DNA from 2 places in the Streptomyces sp. 1331.2 genome. Region 2 is predicted to be linked to the other one. Evidence: predicted binding sites of a transcription regulator. Region 2 holds the regulator's gene; the other holds the start of a gene.
The links. Region 2 encodes HrcA, which represses chaperone genes, less so after heat shock. Its sites were predicted from a motif close to TTNGCACTCNGNNNNNCNGAGTGCNAA; they were not measured.
Positions count from the first base shown of each region.

Region 1 (15,236 bases), 730 kb from region 2:
GAGGACTCCTCGGCCAGCGCCCGCAGCCGACTGAGCGCCCGGTGCTGGGCCACCCGCACGGCACCCGGCGACATCCCGAGCACCTCGCCGGTCTCCTCCGCCGACAGCCCGGCCGCCACCCGGAGCAGCACCAGCTCGCGCTGACGGGCCGGCAGGTTGGAGAGCAGTTCCTTCGCCCAGGCCGCGTCGCTGCTCAGCAGCGCCTGCTCCTCCGGGCCGAGCGCCTCGTCCGGCACCTCGGGCAGGTCGTCCTGCGGGACGACCGTCGAGCCGGGCCCGCGCATCGCGGCCCGCTGCAGGTCGGCGATCTTGTGCGCGGCGATGCCGTACACGAAGGCCTCGAACGGCCGCCCCTGGTCCTTGTACCGGGGCAGCGCGCAGAGCACCGCGACGCAGACCTCCTGTGCGACGTCGTCCACGTGGTGCCGGGCGCCACCGGGCAGCCGGGCCAGCTTGGCGCGGCAGTACCGCAGCGCCAGCGGATGGACGTACGCGAGCAGGGCATCGATCGCCGGGCCCTCACCCCGCACTGCGGCCGCCACCAGCTCACCCACCAGGGGCGAGCCGCCCGTGCCGAGCACCGGCGGACGACCGGAGCCGAGCACCGGCGGACGGCCCGGGCCCGCCACGGCGCCGTCCGGATCGGCGTACGAAGAATCGGCGTACGACGGATCGTGGCCCGGGCCGGAGGGCTCGGCCTCCACCGGGTCCGCCTGGCCGGCCGCACCGGCGACGTCGTCGCGCATCGGTCCATGGTGCCTGGTCGAGCGGGAAAACGCGGCACCGCGTCCGGAGTTGTGCACCGGAACGTTATGCGCTGCCGCACCGTAGGGCGTGCCGCGCACCACCGGCCCCTCCTGCACCGTGCCGCCTCCCGCCCCGCCGTCGGTGGTCCCGTCCTTCGCGCCGTCCGCCGAGTGTCCTGCGGCTGCGTGGTTCGCCGCAGTGCCTGTCCGCTGGTCCCCGAGGTGCTCCACTCCTCCATGGTGCAACCTCGGGACCGTAACGTCACACGCCTGTGCGGCCCCTGCTCCGGGAATCACCCACGGCGCGCCGCATCCTGCGGCGCCGCCGGTGGTCAGCGGACCAGGCCCCAGCGGAAGCCCAGCGCCACCGCGTGCGCGCGGTCCGAGGCTCCGAGCTTCTTGAACAGCCGTCGGGCGTGGGTCTTCACGGTGTCCTCGGAGAGGAACAGCTCGCGCCCGATCTCGGCGTTGCTGCGCCCGTGGCTCATGCCCTCCAGGACCTGGATCTCACGCGCCGTCAGGGTCGGCGCCGCGCCCATGTCGGGGCTGCGCAGCCGGCGCGGGGCGAGCCGCCAGGTCGGGTCGGCGAGGGCCTGGGTGACGGTGGCCCGCAGTTCGGCGCGCGAGGCGTCCTTGTGCAGGTACCCGCGGGCGCCCGCGGCCACCGCGAGCGCGACCCCGTCGAGGTCCTCGGCGACGGTGAGCATGATGATCCGCGCGCCCGGGTCGGCGGACAGCAGCCGCCGGACCGTCTCGACCCCGCCGAGGCCGGGCATCCGGACGTCCATCAGAACGAGATCGGAGCGGTCGGCCACCCAGCGGCGGAGGACCTCCTCCCCGTTCGTCGCGGTGGTGACCCGGTCCACACCGGGTACGGTCGCGACGGCGCGGCGAAGCGCCTCGCGGGCGAGCGGGGAATCGTCGCAAACGAGAACGGAAGTCATGACCGTCGTCCTCCGCAGCTGATCCGCGTCACGTTGAGCCTCCTGGCTGGTACGAACCTCTCCGACACGGCCGATCGGCGACAGACTCCGTGCTGATCGCCCCAACTTGCCCGCGATCGTTCCCGACGTCCGGCGCCCGCTAACCGCCTCCGCACTTCCAACGACCGTCACTCGAATGAGTTACGGCCTTCAGGGCCATCTCCACCACTGTACGTGGCCAACTCATTACCGATCAGCCGCATCGCGGTGCACACGCCGCACTTTTCCGCAGCTCGCGCGCGGTCGGCGTACGACCCGCACATCGATTCGGTGCGTCGCGCGCCCGTCGGCCACCCGATTGCCACGTCCACGCCCGCCGAACCCCTTGCCCACTTTGCCCGTTTTTATAGCTTTCGTATGGTCATTGACTGTTGTGCCAGTGTGTGGGTGACTTGTCCATGGAGTTGCCTTAAGTCATATTTCCAGGTGTCCACACCAGTGCATCGAAGCCCCGCCGTGCCGCTCGGCAGCAGCCCGCCGAACGCCCGGCCGGCGGCCGACAGCCTCTGAAGGGAATGAGCCATGGCAGATTTCTCCCGCCTCCCCGGTCCCAACGCGGACCTCTGGGACTGGCAGCTCTCCGCAGCCTGCCGTGGCGTGGACAGCTCGCTCTTCTTCCACCCCGAGGGCGAGCGCGGGGCCGCGCGCAGTTCGCGCGAGGCCAGCGCCAAGGAGGTCTGCATGCGCTGCCCGGTGATCGCCGAGTGCGCGGCGCACGCGCTGGCGGTCCGCGAGCCGTACGGGGTCTGGGGCGGGATGACCGAGGACGAGCGCGAGGAGATGCTGGGGCGCTCGCGGCACCGGCTGGTGGAGGTCCCGCTGACCCCGCCGGCCGTCGCGCAGCACTAGACCCGCCTCCACGGTGCGCCGTGAAGAAACGTTTCTTCGCGGCGCCTCAGCCTGCGCACGGCCGATAGGGGCTCTGCGGGAGTTCCGTCACCCGCCGTCAGCGGGCCGCCGCCGCCCCCGCCAGCCGCTCCAGCATCAGTGCCACGGCCGGCACCTCGGCCAGGTCCGGCAGGGTCAGCGCGACCACCTGGCGCACCGCCGGCGCCCCGGAGGCCGTCCGCACCGGCACCGTCGACACGCCGTCAGGGCGCACCGACTGCAGCGCCAGCCTGGGCAGCACCGCCACCCCAAGCCCGGCCGCCACCAGGCCGACCACCGCGGGGTAGTCGTCCGTCGCGAAGTCGATCCGGGGCTCGAAGCCCGCCCCCGCGCACAGTTCCACCAGGTGTCCCCGGCACTGCGGGCAGCCGGCGATCCACTGCTCCCCCGCCAGCTCGGCCAGCCCCACCGGGCCGCCCCGCCCGGCCAGCGGGTGGGCGGCGGGCAGCAGGCCCACCAGCGGGTCGTCCAGCAGCGGGGTGACCACCAGATCGGACCAGTCGGTGCCGGCGGTCAGCTGCTGGGCCTCCAGGTTGGCCTCGGCCCGCGCCTCGCGCGGCGTTCCGTGGGCGGGGGCCGGGAGGGCGGCGGCACCGTCGGACTGCGGGTAGCGGAAGGCCAGCGCGATCTCGCACTCGCCGCCGCGCAGCATCGCCAGCGACTCCGGCGGCTCCGCCTCGACCAGCGACACGCGCACCCCCGGATGGCCGTCCCGCAGCCGGGCGACCGCGGGCGGCACCAGGGTGGAGCTCGCGGTCGGGAAGGAGACCAGTCGGACCCGGCCGGCCCGCAGCCCGGCGATCGCGGCCACCTCCTCCTCGGCGGCGGAGAGCCCGGCCAGGATCCCGGTGGCATGCTTGAGCAGCACCCGCCCGGCCTCGCTGAGCTGCATCCCCCGGCCCGAACGGACCACCAGCGGGGTGTCCACCGACTTCTCCAGGGCCTTCATCTGCTGGCTGATGGCGGGCTGGGTACACCCCAGCTCACGGGCGGCGGCGGAGAAGGAGCCGGTGCGGGCGACGGCACGCAGGACGCGCAGATGGCGGGCCTCGATCATGCCTCAGTTATAAGGCAATCTTTTGATAATGCAAAATTCTACTGATAATTGAAGCCTGAACGCCCGCCCCGAGGCATTCATGAGGCAAGCGGGCGACTGAACAGCCGGAGGCCCGGCCGCGCCCACGAGGGGTGCGGCCGGGCCTCCGGTCAGTGGTTCGGGCCTCAGTGCGAGTGGCCGTGGCCGCCGTGCGAGTGGCCGTGACCGTTGTCGGCCTCGTCCTCCTTCTTCTCCACCACGAGGGTCTCGGTGGTGAGCAGCAGGGAGGCGATCGAGGCGGCGTTCTCCAGGGCGGAGCGGGTGACCTTGACCGGGTCGATGACGCCGGCCTTCACCAGGTCGCCGTACTCGCCGGTGGCGGCGTTGTAGCCCTGGCCGGCCTCCAGCTCGGAGACCTTGGAGGTGATGACGTAGCCCTCCAGGCCGGCGTTCTGGGCGATCCAGCGCAGCGGCTCGTGCAGCGCCTTGCGGACGACCGCGACACCGGTCGCCTCGTCGCCCGACAGGCCCAGGCCGCCGTCCAGCACCTTGGCGGCGTGGACCAGGGAGGCGCCACCGCCGGCGACGATGCCCTCCTCGACCGCGGCGCGGGTCGCCGAGATGGCGTCCTCCAGGCGGTGCTTGCGCTCCTTCAGCTCCACCTCGGTGGCGGCGCCGACCTTGATGACGCAGACGCCGCCGGCCAGCTTGGCCAGGCGCTCCTGCAGCTTCTCGCGGTCCCAGTCGGAGTCGGTCGCGGCGATCTCGCCCTTGATCTGGGCGACGCGGCCGGCCACGGCCTCGGCGTCACCGGCGCCGTCGACGACGGTGGTCTCGTCCTTGGTGATGGTCACGCGGCGGGCGGTGCCCAGCACGTCCAGGCCGACCTGGTCGAGCTTGAGGCCGACCTCCTCGGAGATGACCGTGCCGCCGGTCAGGGTGGCCAGGTCGCCGAGGATCGCCTTGCGGCGGTCGCCGAAGCCCGGGGCCTTGACGGCGACGGCGTTGAAGGTGCCGCGGATCTTGTTCACGACCAGGGTCGACAGCGCCTCGCCGTCGACGTCCTCGGCGATGATCAGCAGCGGCTTGGACGCACCGCCCTGCAGGATCTTCTCCAGCAGCGGCAGCAGCTCCTGGATGGAGGAGATCTTGCCCTGGTTGATCAGGATGTACGGGTCCTCCAGGACCGCCTCCTGACGCTCCGCGTCGGTGACGAAGTACGGCGACAGGTAGCCCTTGTCGAACTGCATGCCCTCGGTGAAGTCCAGCTCCACGCCGAAGGTGTTCGACTCCTCGACGGTGATGACACCGTCCTTGCCGACCTTGTCGATCGCCTCGGCGATCAGCTCGCCGACCTGGGTGTCCTGCGCGGAGAGGGACGCGACGGCGGCGACGTCGTCCTTGCCCTCGATCTCGCGGGCGACGGACAGCAGGTGCTCGGAGACGGCGGCGACGGCCTTGTCGATGCCCTTCTTCAGGGCGGCCGGGCCGGCGCCGGCGGCGACGTTGCGCAGACCCTCGTTGACCAGGGCCTGGGCCAGCACGGTGGCGGTGGTGGTGCCGTCACCCGCGACGTCGTTGGTCTTGGTGGCGACCTCCTTGACGAGCTGCGCGCCAAGGTTCTCGTACGGGTCGTCCAGCTCGACCTCACGGGCGATGGTGACACCGTCGTTGGTGATGGTCGGGGCGCCGAACTTCTTGTCGATCACGACGTTGCGGCCCTTGGGGCCGATGGTCACCTTGACGGTGTCGGCCAGCTTGTTGACACCGCGCTCCAGCGAGCGGCGGGCGTCCTCGTCGAACTGCAGGATCTTCGCCATGTTCCCTATTCCCTCGGGGATGCGGTCGGCCCACCGGCCGCCGAACTACGTGAACCAACAACCACGCCCCGGGCCCCTGTCACTTGGGACACGGATCCGGGGCGGGTCGGAACGACTTACTTCTCGATGATCGCGAGAACGTCGCGGGCCGAGAGGACCAGGTACTCCTCGCCCTGGTACTTCACCTCGGTGCCGCCGTACTTCGAGTACAGGACGATGTCACCGACGGCGACGTCGAGCGGCAGACGCTGGCCGTCCTCGAAGCGGCCCGGGCCGACGGCCAGGACGACGCCCTCCTGGGGCTTCTCCTTGGCGGTGTCCGGGATAACCAGGCCGGAGGCCGTGGTGGTCTCGGCGTCGAGCGGCTGGACCACGATGCGGTCCTCGAGCGGCTTGATGGCAACCTTGCTGCTGGTGGTCACGTCCGAGCTCCCCTTCGGAGATTACGGGGCTTTCTAACGGGTAGGTGGCGAACCTGCGGGCCTGCCGTCGCGGGGGTCAGACACGCGTCTTCGCGTTAGCACTCCCCCAGTGGGGAGTGCCAAGGACGACCATAGGCCGGTGTTAGCACTCCGTCAACCAGAGTGCCAACGGCGCGCCCGGAGAACCCGGGCTACGGACGAGTAGCCGTACTCATGTGCGGCCCTCCTCGGGCATCCTCCGGCGCCGACCCGACCGGCCGCCCGCCGACACCGCTTCGACTTCCGACCGGTCAGAATGACCTCGTGGACACCGAGAACCTCCAGCCCCTGCTCACCCCCGAGGGCCAGTCCCTGCTCGCCGAACTGCGCGAGTTCGCGCCCGAGGAGGAGCTGGCGCTGGCGACCCGGCTGCGGCGGGAGCACCCGGCGGAGCTGGTCTCGGCGGCCTTCGGGCAGGCCCGACTGCGGCAGCGGGCGCGGGCGAAGTTCGGGACGGACGCCGACCTGATGTACTTCACGCCCAACGGGGTCGAGCAGTCCACCCGGCGCAGCGTGGCCGAATGGCGGGCCCGGCGCTTCGCCGAGCTGGGCGTACGGCGGCTGGCGGACCTCTGCTGCGGCATCGGCGGGGACGTGCTGGCGCTGGCCCGGGCCGGGATCCAGGTGCTGGCCGTCGACAAGGACCCGGCGGCGTGCGCCGCCACCGCCGCGAACGCCGCCGCGCTGGGCCTGGCCCACCTGGTCGAGGTGGTCTGCGAGGACGTCGCCGAGGTGGACGTCACCGGCTACGACGCGGTGTTCACCGACCCGGCCCGGCGCACCTCGCGCGGCCGGGTCTTCGACCCGGAGGCGTACGCGCCGCCGCTCTCCTGGGCGATCGAGGCGGGCCGCCGGACCCCGATCGGGGCGCTGAAGGTCGCACCGGGCATCCCGCACGAGGCCGTCCCGGAGGACGCCGAGGCCGAGTGGGTCTCCGACCACGGCGACGTCAAGGAGGCGGTGCTCTGGTTCGGCACCGGGGCCGCCCGCCCGCACCGCGCCACCCTGCTGCCGCAGGGCGCCAGCCTGACCGGCGGCGACCTTCCCGACCCGCCGGCCGGCCCGGTCGGGCGCTACCTGTACGAACCGGACGGCGCGGTGATCCGGGCCCACCTGGTCGCCGAGGTGGCCGAGCAGGTCGGCGGCCGGCTGATCGACCCGAAGATCGCCTACCTGACCGCGGACGAGCTGGTCGCCACCCCGTACGCGCACGCCTTCGAGCTGACCGACGTACTGCCGTTCAACATCAAGAAGCTGAAGGCCCTGCTGCGCGAGCGCGCGGTCGGCACGGTGGTGATCAAGAAGCGCGGGATGGCGATCACCCCGGAGGAGCTGCGCCGTCAGCTGAAGCCCTCCGGGCCGAACACCGTCACGGTGATCCTCAGCCGCACCGACCGCGGCCCGCTGATGATGCTGGGGCAGCCGGTCCCGTCCTGAGGAAGTCACGAGGCAGGAAGTTACGAGGCCGGCGCCTGGATGTAGTCCTCCAGCCGGGCCACCGAGAAGCCCTGCTCCTGGATCCGGGCCAGCAGGTCGCCGAACATCTGGGTCATCGTGGCGCCCTTGAGCTCCTTGGGGCCGCGGAAGTGCGCCAGGATGATGTCGCCGGGCTTCAGCTTCTTGTCCGCGGCCTGGTACTGCATGTCGTGGATCTGCATCGACTCGCGCCACAGCACGATCGCGCGCGGACCGCACTGCTGCACCGAGGTGTTGAGCGTCGGGGTGTTGGCGCCGTCGCCGAACGGCGGGCGGAACAGCAGCGGGGCGGTGCCGTACTGCTGGGTGAGCGCGGCCTGGTCGTCGCAGACCTCGGACTTCTGCTTGTCCGCCGGCAGCTTGCTCATCACCGGGTGGTCCACGGTGTGGTTCTGGATGTGGTTGCCCAGCGCCTGGAGTGGCTTGAAGTAGCCGTAGTCGTTCTTGACGATGTCCTTCGTCAGGAACATCGAGATCGGCACCTTGAGGTCGGTCAGCATCTCGACGAACTTCGGGTCCTTCTCGGCGCCGTCGTCGATGGTGATGAAGACCACCTTGTCGGACGTCTTCACCTCGCTGAACACCGGTACCGGGCCGGTCCGTTCGAGCTTGATCGGCTTGTCCGCGGGCGGCGCCGGGGCGGGGGCGAGCGGGGTGAGGCTCCACTTCGCCCAGGCCGCCGCGCCGGCGCCCGCCGGGGCGGGGGCACCGGGGGTGGCGGCCGCGGCGGTCGGGGCGGCCCCGGCCGGCTGGGGCGCGCTCGGCGCCGTCGTCGTGGCGGCCGGGGCGGCGCTGCCGCCCCCGTTGTCGCCGCACGCGGTGGCGAAGGCCAGCAGCGCCAGCGCCCCGACCGCGTACGTCCTGGTCCTGCTCCGCCCGTTCCTGCTCACCGCACCGCGCTCCCGGTTCCCGTCCAGCCTTCTCTCCGCCATGCACGTTAGCGGCCGGGGCGGCGGTTCCCGATCACCGTCTACTCGACGTGCTCGCTGGTGAAGGACCAGCGGTGCACCGGGCGGCCGAGCAGTTCGGCCGGCGGGTCGGGGAGCGGCACCGGCTCGCCGCTCCACCAGGTGATCAGCAGCACCCTCTCGCCCGGGGCGGAGAACAGTTCGAGGCGTTCCAGCCCGGCCGCGCCGCGCACCGCCGGCAGCGCCGACTCCCTTGCCCAGTAGGCGAGTTCGGCCGCCCGGCCGTCCGCCGCCCGGGCCTCCCACATCGCGGCGACGGTCATCCGGCGCCACCGCCGAGGGCGTCGTACGCCTGGCCGTGGAGGTGGGTGTGGGGCACGTGGACGTCCGTCACCGGCAGCGAGGAGTCGGCGGACAGGTCGAAGGCGGAGGGCGCGCGGTCGCGCCAGACCATCTCGGCGCCCAGGGCCGCGACCATCGCACCGTTGTCGGTGCACAGGCCCGGCCGGGGCACCCGCAGCCGGATGCCGGCCCGGTCGCAGCGCTGCTGGGCCATCTCGCGCAGCCGCGAGTTGGCCGCGACGCCGCCGCCGATCATCAGGTGGTCGACGCCGTTGTCCTTGCACGCCTTGACGGCCTTGCGGGTGAGCACGTCGGTGACCGCCTCCTGGAAGGACGCCGCCACGTCGGCGATCGGCACCTCCTCGCCGGCCCGGCGCTTGGCCTCCACCCAGCGGGCGACGGCGGTCTTCAGGCCGGAGAAGGAGAAGTCGTACTCCGGGTCGTTCTTGCCGGTCAGGCCGCGCGGGAAGGCGATCGCCTTCGGGTCGCCCTCGCGGGCCTTGCGGTCGACCACCGGGCCGCCGGGGAAGCCCAGGCCGAGCACCCGGGCGACCTTGTCGAAGGCCTCGCCGGCCGCGTCGTCGATGGTCGCGCCGAGCGGGCGGACGTCGGTGGTGATGTCCTCGCTGAGCAGCAGCGAGGAGTGCCCGCCGGAGACCAGCAGGGCCATCGTCGGCGAGGGCAGCCGGCCGTGCTCCAGCTGGTCGACGCAGATGTGCGAGGCGAGGTGGTTGACCCCGTACAGCGGCTTGTCCAGCGCCCAGGCGTACGCCTTCGCGGCGCTGACGCCGACCAGCAGCGCGCCGGCCAGGCCGGGGCCGGCGGTGACGGCGATGCCGTCCAGGTCGCTCGCCTTGATCCCGGCGGTCTCCAGGGCGCGCTCGATGGTGGGGACCATCGCCTCCAGGTGCGCGCGGCTGGCGATCTCCGGGACGACGCCGCCGAAGCGGGCGTGGTCGTTGACGCTGGACGCGACCGCGTCGGCCAGCAGCGTGGTGCCGCGCACGATGCCGACGCCGGTCTCGTCGCAGGAGGTCTCGATGCCGAGGACGAGCGGTTCGTCAGCCATGGTGGGTGTCCTCAATGTCCTTCGGGTCAGTGCGGTCAGTGCCGGGGTGGTCGAGGCGCATCACCAGCGCGTCGACGTTGGCGGGCTGGTAGTAGCCGCGCCGGATGCCCACCGGTTCGAAGCCGTGGCGCTCGTACAGCCGCTGGGCGCGCAGGTTGTCCACCCGCACCTCCAGCAGCAGTTCGGCGCAGCCGCGCCGGGCGGACTCCCGGATCAGGTCGGTGAGCAGCGCCGTGCCGAGGCCGCCGCCCTGGTGGCGGTCGTCGACGGCGATGGTCTGGACGTCGCCCTCGCCGGCGACCGCCATCAGTCCGGCGTAGCCGACGATCGCGCCGTCCGCGGCGGTGGCGACGGTGTAGTGGCGGGTGCCGCCGGGGTGGGCCTCGGCCAACTCGGACCAGAACATCCCGGTGGACCAGGCGTCCTCGGGGAAGAGCCGCAGCTCCAGTTCCATCACCGGCGCGATGTCCCACCAGCGCATCGGGCGCAGGGTGGTGCCGTGGTTCACGCCGGGAGCACCGCCTTGTAGCCGGCCGGGACCTGGGCGTCGGGGCGTCGCAGGTACAGCGGGACGTTCGGCAGCAGCTCGCGCCCGGCGGCCAGCTCGGCGGCGGCGAAGCCGGCCAGGGCGCCGGCCGACACGTGCTCGGGGCCGTGCGCGCCCGGGAAGGCGTCGGGGTAGAGCAGCGCGCCGGCGCCGACGGAACGCCTCTGCGGGGTCAGCTCGGCCGGACGGTCCACGCCCGGGCCCTCGGTGCGGCGGCCCTCGGCGTCGTACGAGGCCCAGTAGACCTCCTTGCGGCGCGCGTCGGTGGCGACGGTGAACGGCTGCCCGGCCAGGCCCTCGGCGCGGGCCTGGAAGGCGATCGCGTCCAGGGTGCAGACGCCGTACACCGGCAGCCCGAGGGCGTGCCCGAGCGCGGCGGCGGTCACCAGGCCGACCCGCAGGCCGGTGTACGGGCCCGGGCCGACGCCGACCGCGATCCCGGTCAGCCGGTGCTTGTCCACCCCGGCCGTCCGCAGGACCCCGTCGATCGCGGGCAGCAGCAGTTCGCCGTGGCGCCGGGCGTCGACCTGGTGGGTCTCGGCCAGGACGGCGGTGCCGTCGTGGACGGCGGCGGTAACGGCGGGGGTAGCGGTGTCGAACGCGAGCAGCAGCACGGGTCAAGGTTAGACCGACGTTGGGCCGACCGGCCGATCGGCAGGGCGTACCACCCGGGAACACACATCCGAGGCACTGCGAGCCGGACGGACGGACCTGGCACGATAGGCCGGTACGAAAAGGGACGGCGGCGGGAGCAGCACGTGGCGAAGATGGGTCCTGGAGTTGTGGTCACGGGGCTGACCCTGGGGGCCCTGGCGGTGGTGAGCCTGCTGGCCTTCCAGGCCAACGGCGCCCAGGACCGGGCGGGCGGTGCCAAGCCCACCGTCACCACCACGGCGACCGGCACGGCCACCGCCTCGGCGCCGAGCGCCACGCCGACCCCGGTCGCGCCGCCGCTGCCGGCCACCTCGGGCACCGGCACCCGGGTCGTCTACTCGATCGGCAGCCACTACGTCTGGCTGGTCGACCCGAAGAAGAGCCCGCAGGTCGCGGCCGCGTTCCAGGTCGTCCCGGGCTCGGTCGAGCCCACCCCGGGCAGCTACGCCGTGTACAGCCGCACCCCGACCGGCACCGGTGCGGACGGCCGGCAGATCGAGCACGTGGTGCGCTTCGCCCAGCAGAACGGCGTGGTGTTCGGCTTCGGCGCGGCCGTGGACGGCGCGATGCCGACCGCCGACCCGAAGGCCAAGACCGGCGGCATCCGCAGCGGCCGCGCCGAGGGCCAGCTGCTCTGGGACTTCGCGCCGAAGGACACCAAGGTGGTCGTGGTCGCCTGAGCCACGTCCTGAGGCCCGGGGCTGGCTCGGGGCTTCGGCTTTCGGGGCGGCTCAGGCGGCCCGGGGCGTCTCCGTCCCGGGCTCCTCGGCCTGCCCGGGCTTCGGCTCGGGCGGGGTGGACACCGCCTCGGCGGCCGCGCAGGCGGCCAGCAGCGCCCGCATCGGCTCCCCCGCAGCGCGGGGGGCGGACTCTCCGGCCCCGGCGTCGCGAACGGCGCGCTCCGGGGCGGGGGTGGTGCTCGACATGGCGCCTCCCTAGTTAGGCAGACCTAACCGCAGCACCCATCCCACCACGCGCGGCAGCCCGCCCGCAACATCTTGCCGACAGCCTGTCGGGAAGTCGAGACGCCCCGTGGGCCGGACAGGCCCTACGCCAGCTCCGCCAGCTCCACGCCCGCCCAGCGCGGGCCGATGCCGGTCAGCAGCACCCGGCGCGGGTCGTGGTCGTCCCCGGCGGCGGTGTCGCCCAGGGCGCGCTCGATCCGGACCTCCAGCCGGTCCTCGGACAGCCGCTCGACCTTGCCCTCGCCCCACTCGACGACGATCACCGACTCCGGCAGCGAGACGTCCAGGTCGAGGTCCTCCATCTCGTCCAGGTCCCCGCCCAGCCGGTACGCGTCCACGTGCACCAGCGACGGGCCGCCGACCAGCGAGGGATGCACCCGGGCGATCACGAAGGTCGGCGAGGTCACCGCCCCGCGGACCTGCAGCCCCTCCCCCAGGCCCCGGGTCAGCGTGGTCTTCCCCGCCCCCAGCTCGCCGGAGAGCAGCACCAGGTCCCCCGGCCGCAGCAGAGCGGCCAGCTCCCGGCCGAGCCGGCCCATCCGCTCCGGGGTGGGGACGGTGAGAGTGGCGTGCGAGCCCATGCGCGTGTCTTGCCCTTCGGTCCGTACCGGCGCGCCGACCACCGGCCGCCACCGCTACCGTGCCACATCGCCGCCCCCGGATGCGCCGGGCGGCAACTCCTCGCGAGAACCTGCGAGAACCGGGCGCGCGTCAGGGGGGCGTCAGACGGGCTCGGGGGCCGCGTCGGCGGCCTGCTCCCGGGCCAGGTCGAGGACGGCCGCGGGCAGCGGCGCAGCCCCGGCGACCTCGGCGGCCCGGCACAGCAGCCGCGCCAGCTCACGGTCGACCAGCTCCGGCCGCTCCAGCATCACCAGGTGCCCGGCGCCCTCGGCCAGGACCAGCTCCGCCCCCGGCAGCCGCTCGGCCATCGCCTCGCTGTGCGCCGAAGGCGTCAGCAGGTCCTTCGTCCCGGCCAGCACCAGGGCCGGCAGACCGCGCAGGGCGGCCAGCGCCTCGTACTTCTCGTGCACGCCGAACACCGGGTAGAACTCGGCCACCACGTCGATCGGGGTGCCGTCCAGCAGCTGCTCGGCGAAGCGCACCACACCGGGGTCGACCTCCCGGCTCCCGAAGGAGAACCTGCGGTAGAAGACCGAGGTCACGTCCGAGCCCAGCCGCCTGGTCGCCTCCACCAGGTCCACCTGGCGGCCCAGCAGCTTCACCACCCCGGGCGCGACCTTCTTGAACAGCTTCGCGCCGGCCTTCGGCAGGCCGAGGTTCACGTCGTTCCAGCCGCCCGCGAGCGTGCCGACCAGGGCGACCCCGGCGACCCTCTCCCGGAACAGCTCCGGGTGCTGGTCGGCCAGCGCCATCACCGTCATGCCGCCCATCGAATGGCCCACCAGCACCAGCGGCCCGGTCGGCGCCACGGCGTCGATCACCGCCTTGAGGTCGCCGCCCAGCTGGTCGATGCCGGCCGGCTCGCCCGCCAGGTACGAACGGGAGCGCTCGGAACGGCCGTGGCTGCGCTGGTCCCAGAAGACCAGCCGCATGCCCTCGCGCAGCGCGGCCCGCTGGAAGTGCCAGCTGTCCTGGCTGAGGCAGTAGCCGTGGCAGAAAACGACGGTCAACGGCTCGGGGCTGCTACCCGCCCACTCGCCTCCGGGGCGGGTACTACTGCCGTCCGGCGCGTCCCAGCCGGTGCCGTCCAGTTCGACGTACAGCTCCGTGCCGTCCGGTGCGGCCACCGTCCTCGGGAGCCCGCGCAGCGAGCCGTACGGGGCGCCGGCGTCCAGCTCGGCCCGGGCCCGGCGGCGCATCGCCCGGCCGACCGTCAGCCGTTCGATCGCCACCCCGGCGGCCGCCCCGGCCGCCAGCACGCCGACCGAGATTCCGATCACACCCGCCCGGCTCACCCCGGAGGCGGCGCCGGCCGCCTTGGCCACCGCCGCGACCGCGCCGTCCCCGACCGGTGCCTCCGTCATGCCGACGCACCCTCGGAGTGGCTGCCGCCCAGGTAACGGCGGGGCACCCGGGCACCGATCCGGGTGACGATCTCGTACGAGATGGTGCCGCAGGCGCGGGCCCAGTCCTCGGCGGTCGGCTCGCCGCGCTCGCCGTTGCCGAACAGCAGCGCCTCGTCGCCGATCCCGGGGCTGTCGCCGCCCAGGTCCACCACGAACTGGTCCATCGCCACCCGGCCGGCCACCGTGCGCCACTTGCCGCCGATCTGCACCGGGCCGGTGCCGCTGCCGTGCCGGGGGATGCCGTCGCCGTAGCCGACCGGGACCAGGCCCAGCGTGGTCGGGCCAGGCGTCGTGTAGTGGTGGCCGTAGCTGACCCCGTGCCCGCCGGGGACCTCCTTGACCAGCGCCAGCCGCGCGGTCAGCGACATCACCGGGCGCAGCCCGAAGTCGGCCGGCGAGCCCACCTCGGGCACGGGCGACAGCCCGTACGCGGCGAGGCCGGTGCGGACCAGGTCGAAGTGTGACTGGGGCAGCAGCAGGGTGGCCGGCGAGTTCGCCAGGTGCCGCAGTTCGGGGCGCAGCCCGGCGGCCTCGGCCGTGGCCAGGGCGGCGTGGAAGGAGTCCAGCTGGGCCTGGATCGACGGGTGGCCGGGCTCGTCGGCGGCCGCGAAGTGCGACCAGACGCCGACCACCGTGAGCAGGCCCTCGGCCTCGGCGCGGCGGGCGGCGGCGACCAGCTGCGGCCAGTCGTGCGGCTGGCAGCCGTTGCGGCCGAGGCCGGTGTCCGCCTTGAGGTGCACGCGTGCCGGGATGCCGGTCTCACGGACGGCCGGCAGCAGCTCGTCCAGCGCCCACTGCCCGCTGACCGAGATGTCCAGGTCCGCGCGCAGCGCCTCGCGCCACGGCCCGCCGGGTGTCCACAGCCAGCACAGGATGCGGGCCTGCTCCGGGCGGATGCCCCCGGCCCGCAGCGCCAGCGCCTCGTCGGGCGTCGCGCAGCCGAACCAGCCGACCCCGTTGGCGACCGCCTCCCGGGCGCACTCGACCGCCCCGTGGCCATAGGCGTCCGCCTTGACCGCGAGCATCACCGCCGTGCTGCCGACGCGCTCGCGCAGCGCGGCGAGGTTGCCGCGCAGGGCGCCGAGATCGATGGTCGCCTCGGCCCGTACGCCGTCGGTCAGGGGGCTGTGCCGGTCGTGTTCGCAGTTGTCATCAGGGTCAGTCTCCCAGACGTCCCGGAGTCCTCGCCGAACGGCCCATCGGCGCGGCGGCCGATGCCCGGGCCCCATCGCCCACGCCGACCTGCGACGACCGTTCACCCCCCGCTACAGGGACGCCCGATCGGACTCCCCGGTTCCGCGTGCCGGGGCGTGT
Region 1 covers NZ_OBMJ01000001.1:4,449,607-4,464,842, reverse strand. Annotated here, with positions in the region: gene shbA (RNA polymerase sigma factor ShbA) at 1-581, opposite strand, end outside; gene CRP52_RS19165 (response regulator transcription factor) at 1,079-1,690, opposite strand; gene CRP52_RS19160 (WhiB family transcriptional regulator) at 2,252-2,578, shown strand; gene CRP52_RS19155 (LysR family transcriptional regulator) at 2,676-3,674, opposite strand; gene groL (chaperonin GroEL) at 3,839-5,473, opposite strand; gene groES (co-chaperone GroES) at 5,590-5,895, opposite strand; gene CRP52_RS19140 (class I SAM-dependent methyltransferase) at 6,199-7,371, shown strand; gene CRP52_RS19135 (polysaccharide deacetylase family protein) at 7,392-8,300, opposite strand; gene CRP52_RS19130 (hypothetical protein) at 8,381-8,641, opposite strand; gene tsaD (tRNA (adenosine(37)-N6)-threonylcarbamoyltransferase complex transferase subunit TsaD) at 8,638-9,729, opposite strand; gene rimI (ribosomal protein S18-alanine N-acetyltransferase) at 9,722-10,210, opposite strand; gene tsaB (tRNA (adenosine(37)-N6)-threonylcarbamoyltransferase complex dimerization subunit type 1 TsaB) at 10,234-10,890, opposite strand; gene CRP52_RS19110 (hypothetical protein) at 11,044-11,610, shown strand; gene CRP52_RS19105 (hypothetical protein) at 11,662-11,856, opposite strand; gene tsaE (tRNA (adenosine(37)-N6)-threonylcarbamoyltransferase complex ATPase subunit type 1 TsaE) at 11,979-12,476, opposite strand; gene CRP52_RS19095 (alpha/beta fold hydrolase) at 12,618-13,880, opposite strand; gene alr (alanine racemase) at 13,877-15,151, opposite strand.
Region 1: a site for HrcA is predicted at 6,038-6,064, ahead of groES (co-chaperone GroES). Genes of this name have one in related genera too.

Region 2 (15,236 bases):
TGGCCGTGACCCCGGCGTGCAGCATCTGGCGCTGGGTGCCCTCGCCGGGGTCGAACAGCAGGCCCTCGCCGTCCCAGCGCAGCAGGTAGCCGTTGTGGTTGCGGTGCCGGGTGGGCACCTGGCTGGCGGTGCCGAGGACGACGAGTTCGCGCTGGGACACCTGGGATCAGACCATGCTCTCGGTCATGTGGGTGCCGCCGAGCACGTGGACGTGCGCGTGGAAGATCGTCTGCCCGGCGCCCGCACCGGTGTTGAAGATCAGCCGGTAGTCCGCCAGGCCCTCGTCCTCGGCCACCCGGCCCGCCTCGGCGAGCAGCTCGCCGGCGATCTCCGGCTCGGCGGCGGCCAGCGCGGCCGCGTTCGGGTAGTGCACGTGCGGGATGACCAGGACGTGCACGGGGGCCTTGGGGGCGATGTCGCGGAAGGCGAGGATGCGCTCGGTCTTGCGCACCACCGTCGCCGGGATCTCGCCCGCCACGATCTTGCAGAACAGGCAGTCGGGCTGCGGCTCGCCGGCCATGACGTCTCCTCGGTTCGGTTCGTGGTCGTTGGTTGCTGGCGCCGTACGGGCGCAGCCTAGCCGAGCCCGGCCACGGCCTGCTGGTACTCCCGCAGGTGCTTCCAGCGCACCGCGCGCATGCCGACGACGTCGCCGTCGTCCAGGTCGAAGTCCTCGGAGAGAAACGCCACCGCGAGGAAGACGAAGCCGAGCAGCCAGCGCCTGGTGAGCCGCCAGGTGTTCGGGCGCATCACCCGCTTGGTGCGCACCACCCGCATCGCCAGGATCCCCTTGCCGACGCTGAATCCGACCAGCCGGGCGAGCACGACCTGGTTGAGGAAGGACGCGAGCAGGCCCACGACGAGCAGCGCCACGAAGTACGGCACGGCCGGGCCGCCGGTCTGGACGGCGTGGCCGGCCACGTGCTTGACCTTCGGCCGGCTCGCGGCGTTGGCGGCGACGAAGCCGAGGCCGACCGCGAAGGCGAAGTCGAGCACGATCGCCAGGAACCGCCGCCCGCCGCCCGCCTCCTTCGGGCAGGGCGGCAGCGCCGCGGCGGGCCGCGGCTGCTGCGGGTAGGGGTTCGGGTACGGCTGCGGCTGGCCGTACGGCTGCTGCGGGTACGGCTGCGGCGGCGGCGCGTAACCCTGCGGCGGCTGCTGGTACTGCGGCGGGTGGGGCTGCGGTTGCTGCTGGTAGGGCGGGTACGGCTGCGGCTGTGCGTAAGGGTTCTGGCCGTACTGCGGCGGCGGGTAGCCCTGCGCCATCTGATTCCCCCGAGAGCTGTGGATCAAGAAACAGCCCCGCATCCTACCCACGCCGCAGCGCAGGAAGTCGGCCCGTCCGACTTCCTGCGCTGTGACTCGCCCGCTCGCCTCCGGGGCGCTCTGACCTTGTCCCGGCTACTCCCAGGGCATCGGCGGCGCCGTGCGGGCCGGGGTGGTGGCGAGGGCGGCCAGGGCGAGCCGGACGCCCTCGGCGAGCTGCGGGTCCTCGCCGGCCGCCCACTGGTGCGGGGCGATCGGCACCTCGACGTCCGGGTCGACGCCGTGGTTCTCCACGCCCCAGCCGTAGTTCTCCAGCCAGAACGCGTACTTGGGCTGGGTGACCAGGGTGCCGTCGACCAGCCGGTAGCGGCTGTCGATGCCGATCACCCCGCCCCAGGTGCGGGTGCCGACCACCGGGCCGATCCCCAGCGCCTGGATGGCGGCGTTGACGATGTCGCCGTCCGAGCCGGAGTCCTGGTCGGCGAGCGCGACGATCGGCCCGCGCGGGGCGTCACCCGGGTACGGGACGGGGCTGTCGGTGTCCCGGCTGACGTTCCAGCCGACGATCCGGCGGGCGAGCTTCTCGATGACCAGCTGCGAGGTGTGGCCGCCGCGGTTCTCCCGGATGTCGACGATCACGCCCTCCTTGGCCATCTCCGAGCGCAGGTCGCGGTGGATCTGGGCCCAGCCGGTGGTCTGCATGTCGGGGACGTGCAGGTAGCCGAGCCGCCCGCCGGAGAGCTCGCGCACCGCGGCCCGGCGCCCGGCCACCCAGTCGTGGTAGCGCAGCGCCTCGTCGTCGGCGAGCGGGACGACCACCGGGTGGCGCTGGTCGGTGCCGTCCTTGCCGGCCACGGTCAGCTCGACCGGCTGCCCGGCGGTGCCGGCCAGCAGCGGGGCCGGGCCGGTGACCGGGTCCACCGGGCGGCCGTTGACCGCCAGGATCGCGTCGCCGGGGCGGATCGCCGCCCCGGGCGCGGCCAGCGGCGAGCGGGCCCGCGGGTCGGAGGACTCGCCGGGCAGGATCCGGGCGATCCGCCACTGCCCGCCGTCCTTCACCAGGTCCGCGCCGAGCAGGCCCTGGCGCCGGGCGGGCTCGGTGTGCGAGCCGTACGGGACCACGTAGGCGTGCGAGGTGCCGAGTTCGCCGTGCACCTCCCAGAGCAGGTCGATCAGGTCGTCGTGCGAGCCGACCCGCTCCACCAGCGGCTGGTAGCGCTCCAGGACGCCGGCCCAGTCGACGCCGGAGAGGTCGGGGCGCCAGAAGTTGTCGCGCATCAGCCGGCCGTTCTCGGCGTACATCTGCCGCCACTCGGCGGCCGGGTCGACGGTGACCCGCAGCCGGGCGAGGTCGACGGCGGTCTCGTCGTCCTCGCCGCCCGCCTTGTGGTCGGCCGGGACGATCCGCAGCTCGCCCTCGTCCAGCACGGCGACCCGGCTGCCGTCCCCGCTGACCGCGAAGCCGTCGATGTCGTGCACCAGTTGCTCGACCCGGCGCTTCTTCAGGTCGAAGCGCTCCAGCACCGGGCGGGGCCGCTCGTCCTCCAACGAGGCGGCCTCGTCGCCGAGTTCGCCCAGCAGCGGGGCCCTGGTCCACAGCACGCCGTCCTTGGCGGCCCGCAGGGTGCCGAACAGGCCGCCCTCGACCGGGAACGGGATGATCCGGTCGGCGATGCCATCCAGGTCCACCCTGGTCACCGGTGCGGCCTCGCCGCCCTCCTCGCCGTCCGCCTTCTTGGCCCGCGGCTCGTCCTCCTCCCCGCCGAGCGCGCGCCCGGCCCGCTGCGGCCCGAACGGGGACGGCGTGTCGGCGGCCAGCGTGATCAGGTACGGGCGGCAGCCGTTGGGGAAGGACAGGTCGAAGACGTGCGAGTCGTAGACCGGGTCGAAGTTGCGCACCGACAGGAACGCCAGGTAGCGGCCGTCCGCGGTGAAGGCCGGCGAGGTGTCGATGAAGCGCTGCTGGGTGGCCTCGCTCACCGTCCGGGTGGCCAGGTTGGCCAGCACGATCTGGCGCAGCGAGTACGGGCCCAGCCCCGGCACCGGGCGCGACCAGGCCAGCCAGGCCGAGTCCGGGCTGAACACCAGCCCGCTGACCTGGCCGTCGGTGCTGCGGTCCAGCTCGTGCACGGTGCCGTCGGCGAGCGTCACCAGCAGCACCCGGCCGTCGTGCACGCCGAGCGCGGCCTGCTTGCCGTCCGGGGAGACGGTCAGCACGTTGACCCGGCCGAGCTGCCCGGCGGCCAGCCGGCGGCGCTCGGCGCCGTGCACGGCGGGGGCGTACTCCAGCGCGTCCTCGCCCTCGGCGTCGGAGACCCAGAGCACGCCCTGGGCGCCGTCCTCGCCCGGCACCACCCGGGCCAGGCGCCCGCGCACGCCCGGCGTCTCGTCCAGCACCCGGGCCGGGCCCTCGCGGTGGGTCAGCCAGTGCACGCTGCCGCGCACCACGACGGCGCTGGCCCGGCCGGTGCGGTCGGGGGCGACGGACTCCAGCCAGTGCGCGGCGGGCACCGGGCGGGGGCGGCGGCCGCTGCGCGGGCCGGCCAGCCGGACGTCCAGGCGGCGCGCCTCGGTGCCCTCGGCCAGGCTCTCCAGCAGCCACAGGTCGCCGGCCCGGTGGAACACCACCCGGGTGCCGTCGGTGGTGGCGTCGCGGGCGTAGAAGCCGTCCGGGTCGGCGGTGTGGCGGCGCAGGTCGGAGCCGTCGGGGAGGCTGGACCACAGCTCGCCGACGCCCTCGTGGTCGGACAGGAACGCGATCCGGCCGCCCTGCCCGCCGTCGGGACCGGCAGCCCACAGCGGCGAGGACAGCTGGCCGTCCAGGTCCTCGTGGATCCGGGTGAACTCGTCCCGGCCGATCCACAGCTTGCCCGCCCGGCCGCCCCGGTAGCGCTTCCACCAGGCCGGCTCGCGGATCGCGGCACTGGCCAGCAGCACGCGGTCGCCGCCCGGCTCCGCGGCGATCCCGCCGATCGGCCCGTACGGCAGCCGCACCGGCTCGCCGCCGTCCAGCGGCACGGCCTGCGCCCAGGTGCGGCGCAGGGTGGCCTGGCCGGCGGCGGTGGTGGCGATCGGGCGGCCGTCGGCCGTCCAGCCCTGCACCCGGGTCTGGCCGCTGCCCCAGTGGGTGAGCCGGCGCGAGGGCCCGCCGTCCACCGGCACCACGTGCACCTCGGGCGCGCCGTCCCGGGTGGAGGTGAAGGCGATGTGCCGCCCGTCCGGGGAGAACCTGGGGTCGCGGACCGGCAGGTGATCGGCCGTCAGCCGCCAGGCCCGGCCGCCCTCCAGCGGGGCGAGCCAGATGTCGTTCTCGGCGACGAAGGTGACCAGGTCGCCGTGCAGATGGGGATGGCGCAGGTAGGCGCCCGCAGAGGTGCTGAGGGTGTCCGTCACGCGGCCAGCGTAGGCACGTGCGCGCACGAGCCGCCCGGCTTTTCGGCAGAGTCGCCACCCCCGGGCGTGCCCGCTGGACGGTGCCGCGGGCCCGTAGTACGGGCCGGGAACCTACGACCAGCGGCCGGTGCGCCCCAGCAGCAGCGCGCCGGCGGCCACCCCGGCGGTGGAGGTGCGCAGCACCGAGGGGCCCAGCCGGTACGGCTTCGCGCCCGCCTCGGCGAAGGCGGCCAGCTCCTCCGGGGAGACCCCGCCCTCGGGGCCGACCACCAGCACGAGGTCGCCGGCCGGCGGCAGCGCGGCCGACGCCAGCGGCTCGGCGCCCTCCTCGTGCAGCACGGCGGCGAACGCGGCCCCCGCCAGCACGGGCGCCAGCTGCCGGGTGGTCATCGGGTCGCGGACCTCGGGGAAGCGCAGCCGGCGGGACTGCTTGCCCGCCTCCCGGGCGGTGGCCCGCCACTTGGCGAGCGCCTTGGCGCCGCGCTCGCCCTTCCACTGGGTGATGCACCGCGAGGCCGCCCACGGGATCACCACGTCCACGCCGACCTCGGTCATGGTCTCCACGGCCAGCTCGCCGCGGTCGCCCTTGGGCAGCGCCTGGACGACGACGATCCGCGGCGCCGGCTCCGGCTCCCGGCGCACGGCGGTGACGCTCACCTCGATCGCGTCCTTGCCGAACACCTCGGCGACCGTCCCGTCCACGCCGAGCCCCAGCCCGTCGGCCAGGGTCACCGCCTCGCCGGGCTCCAGCCGCTTCACCGCGGCCGCGTGCCGCCCCTCCGGGCCGTCCAGGCGCACCACGGCCCCGGGCGCGGCGGCGGCGATCCGCTCGGTCTCGACGACGAAGACGGGCGCGGTCATGCGGGAACCTCCGGAAAGGGGGCGGAACGGGAACGCGAAAGGGGTGCCGAGGAAGCCTCGGCACCCCTCCCGGGACGGCTACCGGCCGTTGAAGGCGTCCTTCAGCCGGGAGAACAGGCCCTGCTGGCCCGGCGCGAACTGGCCGGACGGCCGCTCCTCGCCGCGCAGCACCGCCAGGCGGCGCAGCAGCTCCTCCTGCTCGGGGTCGAGCTTGGTGGGCGTCTTCACCTCGACGTGCACTATCAGGTCGCCCCGGCCGCCCCCGCGCAGGTGGGTGATGCCCCGGCCGTGCAGCGGGATCGACTGGCCGGACTGGGTGCCGGGCCGGATGTCGACCTCCTCCAGGCCGTCCAGGGTCTGCAGCGGCACCTGGGTGCCGAGCGAGGCCGCCGTCATCGGGATGGTGACGGTGCAGTGCAGGTCGTCCCCGCGCCGCTGGAAGATGCTGTGGGTGGTCTCGGCGATCTCGACGTACAGGTCGCCGGCCGGGCCGCCGCCGGGGCCGACCTCGCCCTCGCCGGCCAGCTGGATCCGGGTGCCGTTGTCGACACCGGCCGGGATCTTGACGGTCAGGGTGCGGCGGGCGCGGACCCGGCCGTCGCCGGCGCACTCCGGGCACGGGGTCGGCACGACGGTGCCGAAGCCCTGGCACTGCGGGCAGGGGCGGGAGGTCATGACCTGGCCCAGGAAGGACCGGGTGACCTGGGAGACCTCGCCCTTGCCGCGGCACATGTCGCAGGTCTGCGCGGAGGTGCCGGGGGCCGCGCCCTCGCCGCTGCAGGTGGTGCAGGTGACGGCGGTGTCGACCTGGAGTTCCTTGGTGGTGCCGAAGGCGGCCTCCTCCAGGGTGATCTCCAGCCGGATCATGGCGTCCTGCCCGCGGCGGGTGCGCGAGCGCGGGCCGCGCTGGCCGGCCGCGGCGCCGAAGAAGGCGTCCATGATGTCGGAGAAGCCGAAGCCCGCCGCGCCGGCGCCGAACCCGCCCGCGCCACCGCCGCCGCTCGGCGACAGCGGGTCCCCGCCGAGGTCGTAGACCTGGCGCTTCTGCGGGTCGGAGAGCACCTCGTAGGCGGCGTTGATCTCCTTGAACCGCTCCTGCGTCTTCGGGTCCGGGTTGACGTCCGGGTGCAGTTCGCGTGCCAGGCGCCGGAACGCCTTCTTGATCTCGTCCTGCCCCGCATCCCGTCGGACGCCGAGTACCGCGTAGTAGTCCGTGGCCACCAAATGCTCCGCTTGTTCCGCCTGTAGTAGTGCTGCGACTGGTCGCCGGCCGTTAATTTTTAACGGCGGCCCTTGCTACGACTCGGCCAGGATCTGGCCCACGTACCGTGCCACCGCCCGCACCGCCCCCATTGTGCCCGGGTAGTCCATCCGGGTCGGACCGATCACACCCAGTTTGGCCACGCTCTCGTCGCCCGAACCGTAACCGACCGACACCACCGAGGTGGAATTCAACCCCTCGTAGGCGATCTCCCGGCCGATCCTGACCGTCATCGCGGCGTCCGTGGTCTCACCCAGGAGGCGGAGCAGGACGACCTGCTCCTCCAGAGCCTCCAGCACCGGCTGGATGGTGAGCGGGAAGTCGTGGCCGAAGCGGGTCAGGTTGGCCGTCCCGGCCAGCATGATCCGCTCCTCGTTCTGTTCCGCGAGCGTTTCGAACAGCGTCGCCAGGACCGTGCTGACGGTCGGCCGGTCGGCCTGCTCGAACATCGCCGGAAGTTCCTCCAGCAGCCCGGGGACCTCCGGGAGGCGCCGTCCGGCGGCTCTGGTGTTGATCCTGGCCCGCAGGTCCGCCAGGACCGTCTCGCCGACCGGGCCCGGGCAGTCGACCATCCGCTGCTCGACCCGGCCGGTGTTGGTGATCAGCACCAGCATCACCTTCGCCGGGGCCAGCGCCACCAGCTCGATGTGCCGGACGGTGGAGCGCGACAGCGACGGGTACTGCACCACCGCGACCTGGCGGGTCAGCTGGGCGAGCAGCCGCACGGTGCGCGCGACCACGTCGTCCAGGTCGACCGCGCCGTCCAGGAAGTGCCGGATCGCCCGGCGCTCGGGGGCGCTCATCGGCTTGACCTCGGCGAGCTTGTCGACGAAGAGGCGGTACCCCTTGTCGGTCGGGATCCGCCCGGCGCTGGTGTGCGGCTGGTGGATGTAGCCCTCCTCCTCCAGCGCCGCCATGTCGTTGCGGACGGTCGCCGGCGAGACCCCGAGGTTGTGCCGCTCCACCAGGGCCTTGGAGCCGACCGGCTCCTCGGTGCCCACGTAGTCCTGCACGATCGCGCGAAGCACCGCGAGCTTGCGGTCGTCCAGCTGGCGGACCTCTCCGGCCATGGGGCACGCACCTCCGTCTTCGCACGTTGTCCGTCTGTGTGTCCCTGCAGTACTGCCACGGGCCGCCCCCGGGAGGCCCCGGTCTTGGCACTCTGAACACACGAGTGCCAGAACCGTACCTGCCAGTGTAAGGCCCGGGTCCTACGGCAGGAACGGCCCGCCCGGGGTGATCCTGCCCGCAGTTCCGGGTACGGCCCGCACGGCGGCGACCGTTCACGGTTCCCGGCGCGGGGGTGGTGCCCCGGGGCCGTCCGGGTGGCAGCATCGGAAGCGACGGCGAATGGAGGAGCAAGCGATGTCGAGCTCGGGCCAACCCACCCGCTTCGCGCCCGACCGCGGCCTGACCAGCCGCATGGTCGTGACGATGTTCGTGATCGGGCTGCTGTACGTCGGTTTCACCGGCCTGCTGATCGCGCTGCTGCGCGGCGCGTGGCCGCTGATCGTCCTGATCTCCGGCGGGCTGTTCGTGGCCCAGTTCTGGTTCAGCGACAGGATCACCGAACGGGCGATGGGCGCCCACCAGGTGTCCCCGGAGGAGTTTCCCCAGCTGCACGGCACGATCGACCGGCTCTGTGCGCTGGCCGACATGCCCAAACCCCGCGTGGCGGTCGCCGACAACGACATGCCGAACGCCTTCGCCACCGGCCGCAACCCGCAGAACGCGGTGGTCTGCGTCACCACCGGCCTGCTGCGCCGGCTGGAGCCGGAGGAACTGGAGGGCGTCCTCGCCCACGAGCTGTCCCACGTCGCCCACCGGGACGTCGCGGTGATGACGATCGCCGGCTTCCTCGGCGTCCTCGCCGGTGCGATGACCCGGATCGCCGTGTACGGCGGGTTCATGGGTGGCGGCCGCAACAACAACGACCAGAACGCGGCCATCGTGGCCCTGATCATCCCGCTGGTCTCGATGGTCGTCTACGCGATCAGCTTCCTGCTCACCCGGCTCCTCTCCCGCTACCGCGAACTGGCCGCCGACCGCGCCGCCGCCCAGCTCACCGGACGGCCCAGCGCGCTCGCCTCGGCCCTCACCAAGGTGACCGGGCAGATCGCGGCCATCCCCAGCAAGGACCTGCGCCAGGCCCAGCCGTACAACGCCTTCTACTTCGCCCCCGCGCTGAACGCCCGGGAGACCGCCTCCCAGCTGTTCTCCACCCACCCGACGCTGGAGAAGCGCCTGGAGCAGCTGGCGAAGATCTCCGAACAGCTCGGCCGCTGACCCCTGTCGAGGAAAGGACCGCCGTGGGAATCCTGGACGCCCTGTTCGGCCGCACCAAGCCCGTCAAGCCCGACCTGGACCAGCTGTTCGGCGTGCCGTCCGCCGCGCTCACCCTGGAGGCCGGCGCCGGATTCCTGCCCACCGGGCTCGGCTCGGTCTGCTTCGCGGCCGTCGAGGGCGCGGCCTTCGTCCAGGTCGAACAGCAGGTACGGGCGCTGCTGGACGCCGACACCGAGCGCGGCGGCGTCCCGGTGGAGGCCTCCAAGGACGGCTACGGCTACTCCTGGCTGCTCGCCCGGCACACCCCCGAGGAGCTTCCGGAGCTGGTCAACGACCTGCACGCGGTCAACAGCGAGCTGGAGGCGAACGGCTTCGGACCGCAGCTGCTCTGCTCCCTGGTGGCCTTCCGCAACGCCGAGGGGCAGTCGCTGGCCCTGGTCTACCTCTACAAGCGCGGCACCTTCTACCCCTTCGCCCCGATGCCCGGCGGCGGGGAGAAGCGCAACAGCCCGCTGGAGCTTCAGGTCAACGCGATGCTGGGGAACGACCTGCGGCTGGAGAAGGACCTGAGCCGCTGGTTCCCGGTCTGGGGCGCGCCGGGCCTGTGACGGTCCGTCCGTATAGTCGCCCTCATGCGCAGCCACCGGTACGGACCCGACCTCACCCCGCCGTGGAAGACGGGGGCACCTCCCGGCCGCCGGGCTGGGGGACAGACCCCCGCCCCGGAGGTGCCCGCCGAACGGGACCTGGTGGTCGAGGAGGCCGCGACCGGCTTCTGCGGGGCGGTGGTGCGCTGCGAGAAGACCGCCGAGGGGTTCACCGTCACCCTGGAGGACCGCTTCGGCAAGCACCGGGTCTTCCCCCTGGTCCCGCGCGGTTTCCTGCTGGAGGGCCGCGTGGTGACCCTGGTCCGCCCGGCCGGCCCCGCTCCCGCCCGTACGCCCGGGCGCACCGCCTCCGGCTCGATCGCCGTCCCCGGCACCCGCGCCCGGGTCGCCCGCGAGTCCCGCATCTACGTCGAGGGCCGGCACGACGCCGAACTGGTCGAGCGGGTCTGGGGCGACGACCTGCGCATCGAGGGCGTCGTCGTCGAGTACCTGCGCGGCATCGACGACCTCCCGGCGATCGTCGCCGACTTCGCCCCCGGCCCCGGCCGCCGCCTCGGCGTCCTGGTCGACCACCTGCTCCCGGGCACCAAGGAGCACCGCATCGCCGCCCAGGTCACCGGCGCGTCGGTCCTGGTCGTCGGCCACCCCTACATCGACATCTGGCAGGCCGTGAAGCCCTCCTCCGTGGGCATCCCCGCTTGGCCCGCCGTCCCCCGCGGCGAGGACTGGAAGGAAGGCACCTGCCGCCGCCTCGGCTGGCCGGTGGACACCCCGGCGGCCTGGAAGCACATCCTCTCGAAGGTGGACAGCTACAAGGACCTGGAGCCCGAACTGCTGGGCCGGGTCGAGGAACTGATCGACTTCGTGACGCTGCCGGGTCAGGCGTAGGTCTGGAATTCCGAGGTGTCGAGAAGGGCACCCAGCGGGTCGTTGACGAACGTCAGTCCACCAGGTCACGCACGACGGCGTCCGCGAGCAGCCGGCCCTGGAGGGTCAGGGCGGCGCGGCCCTGCTCGTACGGCTCTGCGGCGAGGAGGCCGTCGGCCAGGGCGCGGGCGGCGGCCCGGCGGCCCGTGGCGGTGAGGAGGTCCAGGGAGACGCCCTCGACCAGGCGCAGTTCCAGCAGGATGCGCTCGACGCGGCGGTCCTCCTCCGCCAGGACCTCGCGGCCCAGGGCCGGGGTGCGGCCCTCGGTGAGGGCCTGGGCGTAGGCGGCGGGGTGCTTGGCGTTCCACCAGCGGACGCCGCCGACGTGGCTGTGGGCGCCCGGGCCGGCGCCCCACCAGTCGGCGCCGGTCCAGTAGAGCTCGTTGTGGCGGCAGCGGCCCTCGGGGGTGGTGGCCCAGTTGGAGACCTCGTACCAGTGGTAACCGGCGGCGGCGAGCGCCTGCTCGGCGATGAGGTAGCGGTCGGCGTGCACGTCGTCGTCGATCATCGGCAGTTCGCCGCGCTTGACCCGGGCGGCGAGCCGGGTGCCCTCCTCCACGATCAGGGAGTACGCGGAGACGTGGTCGGGCCCGGCGCCGATCGCGGCGTCCAGGGAGGCCCGCCAGTCGTCGTCGGACTCGCCGGGGGTGCCGTAGATCAGGTCGAGGTTGACGTGTTCGAAGCCGGCCGCGCGGGCCTCGGCGACGCAGGCCTCGGGGCGGCCCGGGGTGTGGTGGCGGTCGAGCAGCTGCAGCACGTGCGGCCGGGCGCTCTGCATGCCGAAGGAGATCCGGTTGTAGCCGCCCTCGCGCAGCTCGGCCAGGTAGGCCGGGCCGACGGACTCCGGGTTGGCCTCGGTGGTGACCTCGGCGCCGTCGGCGAGCCCGAACTCCTCGCGGATCGCGGCGAGCATCTTCACCAGGTCCCGGGCGGGCAGCAGGGTGGGGGTGCCGCCGCCCAGGAACACGGTCCGCACCGGCAGGTCGACGTCCCCGAGCACCTTCCGGGCGAGCCGGATCTCGGCGACCACGTTGTCCGCGTACGTCTCCTGGGAGGCGACGGCCCCGGAGGAGCGCAGCTCGGTCGCGGTGTAGGTGTTGAAGTCGCAGTAGCCGCAGCGGCTGGCGCAGTACGGCACGTGCAGGTAGAAGCCGAACGGCCGCCGGCCGAGCCCGTCGAGGGCGTGCGCGGGCAGGGAACCGTCGGACGGCACGGGTTCGCCGTCGGGGAGTGCGGAGGGCATGACCCCATTGTCCCGTACGGCCCGGGCGTTCCCCGCGGGCCGTACGGGACGGGAGGGCTCAGGCCTCGTTGGCGCCCGCGTACATCGCGCTGACGGCGTCGGCGTAGGTCCGCTCGACCACCGGGCGCTTGATCTTCAGGCTCGGGGTGAGCTCGCCGTGCTCGACGTCGAGGTCGCGCGGCAGCAGGTGGAACTTCTTGATCGTCTGCCAGCGCTGCAGCCCCGCGTTGAGCCGCTTCACGAAGCCCTCGATCAGCTCGTGGACGGCCGGCTCCGCGGCCAGCTCGGCGTACGACTTGCCGGCCAGGCCGTGCGCGGCGGCCCACGGCATGAGGACCGCCTCGTCCAGGCCGATCAGCGCGGTGCAGTAGTTGCGGCCGTTGCCGATCACCAGGATGTTGCTGACGAACGGGCAGACCGCCTTGAACCGGCCCTCGACCTCACTGGGCGCCACGTACTTGCCGCCGGAGGTCTTGAACAGGTCCTTCTTGCGGTCGGTGATCCGCAGGAAGCCGTCCGGGCTGAGCTCGCCGATGTCCTCGGTGTGGAACCAGCCGTCCGGCTCCAGCACCTCGGCGGTCTTCTCCGGCAGGTTGTGGTAGCCGCGCATGATGCCCGGGCCGCGCAGCAGGATCTCGCCGTCCTCGGCGATCCGCACCTCGGTGCCGGGCAGCGGGCGGCCCACCGTGCCGATCCGCACGTCCTCCTCGCGGTTGACGCAGGAGCCGGCGCTGGTCTCGCTCAGGCCGTAGCCCTCCAGGATCGGCACCCCGGCGCCGAGGAAGAAGTAGCCGATCTCCGGGGCCAGCGCCGCGCTGCCGGAGACGGCCCCGCGCAGCCGGCCGCCGAAGGCCGCCCGGATCTTCGCGTACACCAGTCTGTCGGCCAGCGCGTGCTGCACCCGCAGGCCCAGCGGGGCGGTGCCGGTGCCGGTGGCGATCCGGCTCTCCTGGACGGCCCGGGCGTGCTCCCGGGCCACCTTGGCCGCCCACAGGAAGATCTTGTACTTGGCGCCGCCCTCGGCCCGGGCCTTGCCCGCGATGCCGTTGTAGACCTTCTCGAAGATGCGCGGCGCCGAAGCCATGATGGTCGGCCGGATCACCGGCAGGTTGTGGATGATCCGGTCCACCCGGCCGTCCACCGCCATCACGTGGCCGGTGGCGATCTGCCCGGAGATCAGCGTCTTGCCGAACACGTGCGACAGCGGCAGCCACATGAACTGCACGTCGTCGGAGCGCAGCAGCCCACTGGATTCCTGCGCCCGGCCCTCGTACGCCCAGCAGTCGTGCACCAGGCGCACGCCCTTGGGACGGCCGGTGGTGCCGGAGGTGTAGATCAGGGTGGCCAGCTGCTCCTTGCCGAGCCCGTCGACGGCCTTCTCCACCGCGTCCGGGTGCTGCTCCAGGTACTCGGCGCCGCGCCGCTCCAGCTCGGCGAGGGTGAGCACGTCCAGGCCGCCCGTCTCCGGCTCGCCCTCCGGGGCACCCTCGGGCGCGTCGAACAGCACGACCGTGCGCAGCTCGGGCAGCTGACCGATCTGCTCGACGGCCTTGGCCAGCTGGGCGGCGTTCTCCGCGAACAGCGCACGGGAGCCCGAGTCGGAGAGGATGAACGCGGTCTCGTCCGCGTTGGTGCTCGGGTAGACGGTCGTGATCGCCGCGCCCGCGCACATGGCGCCGAGGTCGGCGAGGATCCACTCGATCCGGGTGGAGGAGGCCAGGGCGACCCGGTCCTCCGGGCGGATGCCGAGCGCCATCAGGCCGGCGGCCACCGCCTTGACCCGCGTCGCGGTCTGCGCCCAGGTCAGCGAGCGCCACTGCTCGGCGCCGGGTGCGCCGTCCGCGGCCTGGTCGTCGACCGGTGCGGGGTGGCGGTAGGCCTCGGCGTTCGGGGTCGCGGCGACCCGCTCCAGGAACAGGTGGGCGACGGAGGCGGGGCGCCCGGCGACGAGGTCGGGCCTGCCGGAGTCGATCAGGGACTGCGCGGAACTCAACGAGACCTCCGGGGGCGGGTGGCCGTCTGAGGGATTGTTCGCGGCGTCCGTGGGGGCGGTCGCCGGGCCCCGGTTCACGCGGACGGTACCGGTCGGTAACAAGGGGGCAACCAGCAGCCTAGGGGGAAACCGGTCATTCCGTAAGAGGGCGACGCCTCCTGGCACACCCCCGTGCCTCCGGTGACCGGTGCCGGCGAAGCTGCCGGGCCGTTCGGCAAAAGCCCGGCAAACCTCAGGTTCCCACACGCCGAATGGCTCGTACGACGCTACAGAACAACGAGAATCGGGGTGCGAACCCGACCGGCGACGACAAGAGTGTGCTAGTGCTGATCAGACTGCTCCGGGCGTACCTGCGCCCCTACTCCCGACCGATCACCCTGCTGGTGGTCCTCCAGCTGGTGTCCACCCTCGCCGCGCTGTACCTGCCCACGCTCAACGCCGACATCATCGACGACGGCGTGATCAAGGGCGACACCGGCTACATCCTGCGCGTCGGCGGGGTGATGATCGGCGTGACCATCGTCCAGGCGCTCTGCTCGATCGGCGCCGTCTACATCGGCGCCCGCGTCGCCATGGCCTTCGGCCGGGACGTCCGCGCCGCCGTCTTCGACCAGGTGCAGAGCTTCTCCGCCCGCGAGGTCGGCCAGTTCGGCGCGCCCTCCCTGATCACCCGCACCACCAACGACGTCCAACAGGTCCAGATGCTCGCCCTGATGAGCTTCACGCTCATGGTCGCCGCACCCATCATGTGCGTCGGCGGCATCATCATGGCCCTCAACCAGGACGTCCCGCTCTCCGGCCTGCTGCTCGCCGTCATCCCGGCCCTCGCCGTCGTCGTCGTCCTGCTGGTCCGCGCGCTGCGCCCCAAGTTCCGCAGCATGCAGGAGAAGATCGACACGGTGAACCGGGTCCTGCGCGAACAGATCACCGGCATCCGGGTCATCCGCGCCTTCGTCAAGGACGGCCAGGAACAGGCCCGCTTCGCCGACGCCAACGAGGACCTCACCGACGTCGCCCGCCGCGTCGGCCGGCTGATGTCCGTCATGTTCCCGGCCGTCATGCTCGTCGTGAACGTCTCCAGCGTCGCCGTGCTCTGGTTCGGCGCCCACCGCATCGCCGACCACGACATGGAGATCGGCGCGCTCACCGCCTTCCTCTCCTACCTGATGCAGATCCTGATGAGCGTCATGATGGCCACCTTCATGTTCATGATGGTGCCCCGCGCCGAGGTCTGCGCCGAACGCGTCCAGGACGTCCTCGGCACCGAGTCCAGCGTCGTCCCGCCCACCGCTCCCGTCACCGCCGTGACCCGCCGCGGCAACCTCGAACTGCGCGACGTCGACTTCCGCTACCCCGGCGCCGAAGCCTCCGTCCTGCGCGGCATCGACCTCACCGCCC
Region 2 covers NZ_OBMJ01000001.1:5,176,250-5,191,485, reverse strand. Annotated here, with positions in the region: gene CRP52_RS22270 (ribonuclease Z) at 1-160, opposite strand, end outside; gene CRP52_RS22265 (histidine triad nucleotide-binding protein) at 167-520, opposite strand; gene CRP52_RS22260 (RDD family protein) at 577-1,266, opposite strand; gene CRP52_RS22255 (S41 family peptidase) at 1,402-4,659, opposite strand; gene CRP52_RS22250 (16S rRNA (uracil(1498)-N(3))-methyltransferase) at 4,771-5,520, opposite strand; gene dnaJ (molecular chaperone DnaJ) at 5,599-6,741, opposite strand; gene hrcA (heat-inducible transcriptional repressor HrcA) at 6,817-7,851, opposite strand; gene htpX (zinc metalloprotease HtpX) at 8,147-9,067, shown strand; gene pspAB (PspA-associated protein PspAB) at 9,091-9,675, shown strand; gene CRP52_RS22225 (DUF3097 domain-containing protein) at 9,700-10,563, shown strand; gene hemW (radical SAM family heme chaperone HemW) at 10,616-11,845, opposite strand; gene CRP52_RS22215 (AMP-dependent synthetase/ligase) at 11,904-13,838, opposite strand; gene CRP52_RS22210 (ABC transporter ATP-binding protein) at 14,162-15,236, shown strand, end outside.